2 linked regions of the Hymenobacter tibetensis genome follow. The protein of the gene in region 1 binds, or shares a complex with, the protein of each later gene. Links are inferred from orthologs where the notes say so. Each region holds a gene or a part of one and is shown on either strand. Other genes may lie near its edges.

What was found.
Region 2: the proteins of hslU (region 1) and hslV are in contact, whole or in part, in a solved structure (PDB 1G4A), measured with the Escherichia coli proteins. The link is inferred for Hymenobacter tibetensis from one-to-one orthologs.

Annotation. Positions count from the first base shown.
Region 1 is NZ_CP094669.1:4,374,100-4,377,270, forward strand. What follows is about bases 327-3,171. They hold hslU (ATP-dependent protease ATPase subunit HslU), read right to left. Parts: upstream 2,535-3,171; coding sequence 1,119-2,534; downstream 327-1,118. Other genes in these bases: MTX78_RS17500 (SDR family NAD(P)-dependent oxidoreductase), read right to left, coding at 327-992; porQ (type IX secretion system protein PorQ), read right to left, coding at 2,710-3,171. In the rest of the region: MTX78_RS17495 (hypothetical protein), read left to right, coding at 1-63; more of MTX78_RS17500, read right to left, coding at 261-326. UniProt on the Escherichia coli protein: ATPase subunit of a proteasome-like degradation complex; this subunit has chaperone activity. The binding of ATP and its subsequent hydrolysis by HslU are essential for unfolding of protein substrates subsequently hydrolyzed by HslV.
Region 2 is NZ_CP094669.1:3,978,275-3,981,447, forward strand. Bases 184-3,030 are described here. They hold hslV (ATP-dependent protease subunit HslV), read right to left. Parts: upstream 1,952-3,030; coding sequence 1,415-1,951; downstream 184-1,414. Other genes in these bases: MTX78_RS15890 (deoxyhypusine synthase family protein), read right to left, coding at 184-710; MTX78_RS15895 (hypothetical protein), read right to left, coding at 856-1,353; MTX78_RS15905 (TonB-dependent receptor), read right to left, coding at 2,076-3,030. Also shown: more of MTX78_RS15890, read right to left, coding at 1-183; more of MTX78_RS15905, read right to left, coding at 3,031-3,173. UniProt on the Escherichia coli protein: Protease subunit of a proteasome-like degradation complex believed to be a general protein degrading machinery. The complex has been shown to be involved in the specific degradation of heat shock induced transcription factors such as RpoH and SulA.

The sequences.
Region 1 (3,171 bases):
TTAACACTGGAAGATGGCACTACTATTGTCCCGATGCCAGTACGAGTAAGATTGATTCCTTAAGTTTCAACAGACAATAAAAAGAGCCCTCTGTATGATACAGAGGGCTCTTTTTGTTTAGCCACATGCACACTGATAGGACAATACCGCTCACAATACAGTTGCTTAGTTACTCTAGTTTTACTTTCAGAGTTGAGAAGCAAACTTTTATAGACTATTCAACTAGCAGCTGATAGAAGAGCACGTATTAGCAGCACGCGTTAAAGGTCTTTCAGCCCTACGATTGTCTCCTCTCCAAAGCTGCTAGGCTTTTGCAGCCACCCTACTACCTTATCTGCTACCACCTCTGGCTCTAGTAGTTTACCCTCTGCATGCAAGGCAGAAAACTTAGAAGCCTCGCTAAAGCTGTGAACATCAGCATCTCGGATGTGCTCTTGCATAGCAGTATCTAGCACGCCTGGTGACAAGCTGCGTAAGCGGATTCCAGAGCCTCGTAAGTCTTGCTCTTTCTGTGCAGTGCGAGTTAGCGCATCAAGAGCGGCTTTGGAGGCACTGTAGGCTCCCCATCCGTCTACGGCACGTTGGGCGGCTCCGCTGCTGATATTTAGGATGGTACGAGGGATACTGGTTTGCTGGGAATAAGCACTTAGAAAGGTGTTCATTAGCATAGCGGGTGCTATTACATTGACATTGAACACAAATTCGAAATGCTCGTTCTGATGCTCACCTAGGTAGCCAATGTTACCCAACACCGCAGCATTATTGATGAGCGTTATGCTAGCGGCGCCCGGACAGGCAGGGAACACTTTGTGTAGGTTGTTCTCTACTGCTGTGATGTCGGATAGGTCGAGCGGCTGGTGTTGATACCGCTCGTGCGTGATAGTAGCGTGGCGTGACACTCCCAAAACATGTGTATCAGATTGGCGTAACACAGCTTCGGCTAGTGCTTTGCCTAAACCACGGCTGGCGCCGGTAATGATGTAGTAGTGCATGCGAAACAGATGACAGGATAAACGAAAAGTGCCGTCAGTGGCCAAAAGAAGCCCCGCACTAGATACGCGGAGAGTCACTTGTCCGTTGACGGCACTTGTTTTTTCGCTTGTTCAAGCGAAGCTATTTTACAGAATATACTGCGATACGTCGCGGTTCCGGACCATGCCTTGTAGGCGCTCGTCTACTAATTCGCGGGTGATGAGGATGTGGGCGTTGGGACCGATAAGATCTGGTACATCGAAGAGAATATCGTTGAGCAAGCGGCTCATAACCGTATGCAACCGGCGCGCTCCAATATTTTCCACTTCGGCATTCACTTCAAACGCTATTTCTGCCAAGCGCTCCAAAGCAGAATCCTCGAACGTCAGAAATACATCCTCGGCTAGTAACAGAGCTTCGTATTGCTTGGTAAGAGCATTTTTTGGGTCTTTCAAGATGCGGAAGAAGTCATCTTTGGTAAGACTTTGAAGTTCCACCCGGATAGGGAAACGGCCTTGCAACTCCGGTATTAGGTCAGACGGTTTGGCTACGTGGAAGGCTCCGGCAGCTATAAACAAAATGTGGTCGGTGTTGATGATGCCGTATTTGGTGCTCACGGCCGAGCCTTCAACTATCGGTAGCAGGTCGCGCTGCACGCCTTCACGGCTAACATCGGGGCCGCCACCGCCTTTGCTGCTCCGGCTCGCTACTTTATCAATTTCATCAATGAAAATGATACCTGCATTTTCAGCTTGCCGAATAGCTTCATCTTTCACCTCATCCATGTCGATGAGCTTGGCGGCTTCTTCGTCCAGCAGAATCTTACGCGCTTCTGCAATAGTGACTTTCCGCTTGCGCGTTTTCTTGGGCATCATTGCGCCTAGCATGTCCTGCAAGCCGGCCATGGAAGCTTCATCTATGCCCGGAGCACCGCCAACAACACCAATACCTGGTGCTCCGCCTTGCTGCACTTTGATTTCGATTTTACGGTCGTCTAACTCGCCGCTGCGAATTTTGTCGCGGAATTTCTCACGCGTGCGTTCGTTTAGCTCGTAGTCGGAGTCGGGCATGGTGGAGCCGTCAGGCAGACTGCCAAAACCCACAGAAGGCTTGCTTATTGAACCACCGCTGCTCACAGGCGGAATAAGGGCATCCAAAATCAGATCTTCAACAGCTTGCGCAGCCTGTACTTTCACAGCTTCTTTGCGGCGTTGCTTCACTTGGTTCACTGATTGCTCCACTAGGTCGCGAACCATGCTTTCCACGTCCCGGCCAACATAGCCTACTTCCGTGAATTTAGAGGCTTCTACTTTGGTGAAGGGGGCATCGGCAATGGCGGCTAGGCGGCGCGCAATTTCTGTTTTACCGACGCCGGTAGAGCCTATCATCAGAATGTTGTTGGGCACAATTTCGCGCTGCATGTCGGCGGGGGCATGCAACCGGCGCCAGCGGTTACGCAGAGCAATGGCAACGTGGCGCTTGGCTTCGTGCTGACCAATGATGTATTTATCAAGCTCGGCCACAATTTGGGCCGGGGTAAGGAAACTGCTGGAATCAAGCATAAGAAAAGTCGATCAATAAAATCTTTCCGAAAAGTAATAAACGTCCTGTTGTGAATAGGACGCCCTGCTGTTGCGTAGTAACAACAGATACACGTACGGTTTTGCCAGTTGCTTCGCTGGATTTTGCTTTCTGCCCTTTCTTCAGGAGCAAGACGCGTCTTACTGTAGCGCCGAGTTACTGCGTTTTGGTGAACAGCGTGTTCAGGTTACGCGCAATAGTGAAGTAGTTGGCAGCTCCGCTGGCATGCATGCCAGCGCGCGTGTAGTCGAGCTGAAATTGACTGATACGCAGCATCACGCCAAAGGCAATGCCTGCGCCGCCACTTACATTGTCGAGGCGCAGCTCGCGGCGCTGCAGGTGGTTGTAGCCGACCCGCAGGTTGAGGTTTTTGCCTAGAATCAGCTCTCCACCCACTGCAAAGTGCCGGGCAATTTTATCACCAACCGTCTTTTTCTTCTTTATGCTTTCGCCGTTCTCATCGAGTTGGCCACGCTGGTTGGGGTCCAGATACACAATGTCGAACTGCTGCAAATGATGCGCGGTAATAGTAAACCGCAACGGCATGTGCTCGGGCTTGATAGAGGCCCCAATCTGGACATCCAGAGGCATGGGCTCCCTACTAGCACCAGCATACGG
Region 2 (3,173 bases), 400 kb from region 1 along the record:
TGGAAGAAGCCAACTTTGCTTTCGTCGGTGGCTTGCTGGGTGTACCAGTCGGCTAGGTAAATCATGTACTCGATGCCGGTGCGCACGGTGTGCACGTTCTTAATGTCGCCACTGATAACGTGACCCGCGAAGATGTTGCCCAACGTGGAGTCTTCCCAACCGGGGCAGATGATCGGTAGGTTTTTCTCGGCGGCAGCCAGCATCCAGCTGTCCTTGGGGTCAATCTGGTAGTATTGCTCCAGCTCGCCCGATTTCAGAATCTGGTAGAAGAACTCGTGGGGGAAGTACCGCTCACCGGCTTTGTCGGCCTGCTCCCAGAACTTCAGTACCGAGTGCTCCAGGCGGCGCATGGCCTCTTCTTCCGGAATACAGGTATCGGTAACGCGGTTCATGTGGCGCTCCAACAGGGCCTGCTCGTCGGCCGCCGTTAGGTCGCGGTAGTGCGGTACTCGCTCGTAGAAGTCGTGGGCTACCAGGTTGAAGATATCCTCTTCCAGGTTGGCACCGGTGCAGCTGATGATTTGCACCTTGTCCTGCCGGATCAGCTCGGCCAACTGGATGCCCATTTCGGCGGTGCTCATGGCGCCCGCCAGCGTTATCATCATCTTACCCCCTTCGGCGAGGTGCTTGTTGTAGCCTTCGGCGGCATCAATCAAAGCAGCGGCGTTGAAGTGGCGGTAGTGGTGCTTGAGGAAGTTGGTGATTTGCATTGCGTGTATGTTCGGTATTAGTGGGTGTGCGGTGTACAATCAAATTACAACCGGGAATCGTTCAAGAATTGCGCGCTATATCGAAGATTCTGAATAACGCACAACTGCGGCTGGGTTCCTCACAAAAAAGGAATGCTTGAGCTACTTATTGGTCGAAGTGTTTTTTCACAAGAGCCGGCGGAATAGTAGCGTTCCACTGCTCGTAGTCTTCGTCCATACCATCGGCATAGAACACGAAGTCATCGGTTTTAGGTAGCTTCTCAAACGTCAAGCGCTGCATCACGCTTGTTATCATTTGATGAAACTGTTCCACTACTAGTTCCTGCTCTTCCTCTGGCCGGTCATCATCGTTAAACCATTCCTCGTACTGGCTTAATAATTCCAATGTCTGTTCCGAATGCTCTGCCTGAATATGGTCAGCGTATTGAAACCAAGTAGCCGTATCATCAACAGTTATATCCTGGCTTAGACCTTTCTGAGGTAGAACCATTCCGGCACCATCGATCTGCGAATCGAAGTACAAGCAGAACGCCAAGATAGGGCCGTCCTCGGGATGCTTGGAGCCATACGTATCCAAGAACTCCTGCGTGTCAGCCCGCAATGATTCGCCTAAGGCTTCAAAGTCAAATGCTTTTTTCTTCATACAGACCGTTTGAGTGAGCTGGATTCGCTTGGCGGCATATCTATTCGGGTAGGCTACTCAACTATACCGGCTGCTCAATCATGAGGTTGTGGTTGGTGTAGATGCAGATGTCGGCGGCAATGTGCAGGGCATCTTCTACCATCTGGCGGGCTGTGAGGTGAGGTGCGTGCTTTTTGAGGGCCAGCGCGGCGGCCTGGGCATACATAGCACCCGAGCCGATGGCGGCCACGTCGGAGTCAGGTTCGAGCACGTCGCCGGAGCCGGCTATGATGAGCAGTTCGTCGCGGTCGGCTACCACCATCATGGCTTCCAGCTTGCGCAGGTACTGGTCTTTGCGCCATTCCTTGGCCAGCTCAATAGCAGCGCGGCGCAGGTTGCCGCCGTAGCCATTGAGTTTCTCCTCGAACTTATCGAGCAGCATAAACGCATCGGCGGTGGAGCCGGCAAACCCTGTCACGACTTTGCCGTCTTGCAGCTTGCGGACCTTGCGCACGTTGCTTTTGGCTACGTGCTTGTCCATGGTGGCCTGCCCGTCGGCGCCTAGCGCTACTTCGCCGTTGTGGCGGATACCGAGTACGGTAGTGGATCTTATTCTCATTGAATTAGTGCTTGTTAGTTGTTGATGGGTGAGTGTGGATAGATGATGCCGTAAAAAGAAGCTGGCTGCCATTTCGAAAACGAACTGACAACCAGCAACCAACAATCAGCAACTAACAATCACCTCAGAAACGCGCCTGCAATTTAGCAAAGTAAAACCGGCCGTTCGAGCCCATCTGCACCGGGTCCCAGGCACCGCCGGTTTCCGTTACCTGCGGGTTGAAGAACGACGGGTAGCGGTTGAACAGGTTGGAGCTACCCACGGAGAGCTGCAAATGGTCGGTGAGAGAATAGCTCAGCGCTAAATCGGTGGTGATGCGGGAGTCATAAACCTGATCTAGGCCGTCATACCCAATTAGCTTCACATCAGCGAACCGCACAAAGCGCAGCAGTGCCCCAAAGCGGCCCAGTTGATAGTCAAACGTGAGATTAATTTTGGACGGTGGCGCCGAGGCTTTTACAAACGCCTGCTCACGCGGCCCGAAAAATTCGTCTTCGCGCCCCGTTAGGCGGCCCGAGGTCCGTACCCGGTCGATGCGCAGGCGGTTGAAGTTGGCGGCCAGCGTGGAGTTCAATCGGCCGTTGCTCAGCGCCAGCGTGTGGCTCAACACGGCATCCAAGCCCAACGACTCGGTGGAAGCTGCATTGGCAAAAAACTGCGCCTGCCCTACGTTCAACGCTTGCAAATCAGGCCCAATCACCGGGTCTTCGGACGAGAACTGGCTGGTGAGCACCACCCGGTCGTCGATCTTGATGTAGTAACCGTCCAAGGTTAAGCTTAGCGAGGAACCGATACGGCTGGTCAGGCCGATGTTGGCGCTGTTAGAGGTTTCCTGCTTGAGGCTCGGAATTCCCAGCTTCTGCGTAACGGCGCTGTTGTTGCGAGCCAGCAGCACTTCCACGGGCTGCCCCTGAATGAAGTTAGTGAACGTGGAGTTGAAGTTGACCTGAGCCAACGAAGGTGCCCGGAAGCCGGTACTGTACGTGCCGCGCAACGTCAAAAACTCGGTCAGGTTGTAGCGAGTGGCTAGTTTGTAGTTGAGCGTGCTGCCAAAGTCAGTGTAGTATTCATAGCGCAAGGCAGCGGCCACCAGCCACTGTGGCGTTATGCTCAACTCGGCATCCACGTATGCCCCCACATTGTCGCGCTCAGCTTTGATAGCATCCGTCGGCTGGTAGCCAGGAAAACCTTGCGAGCCAGCCGCCCTCCGCAACGAATCGGG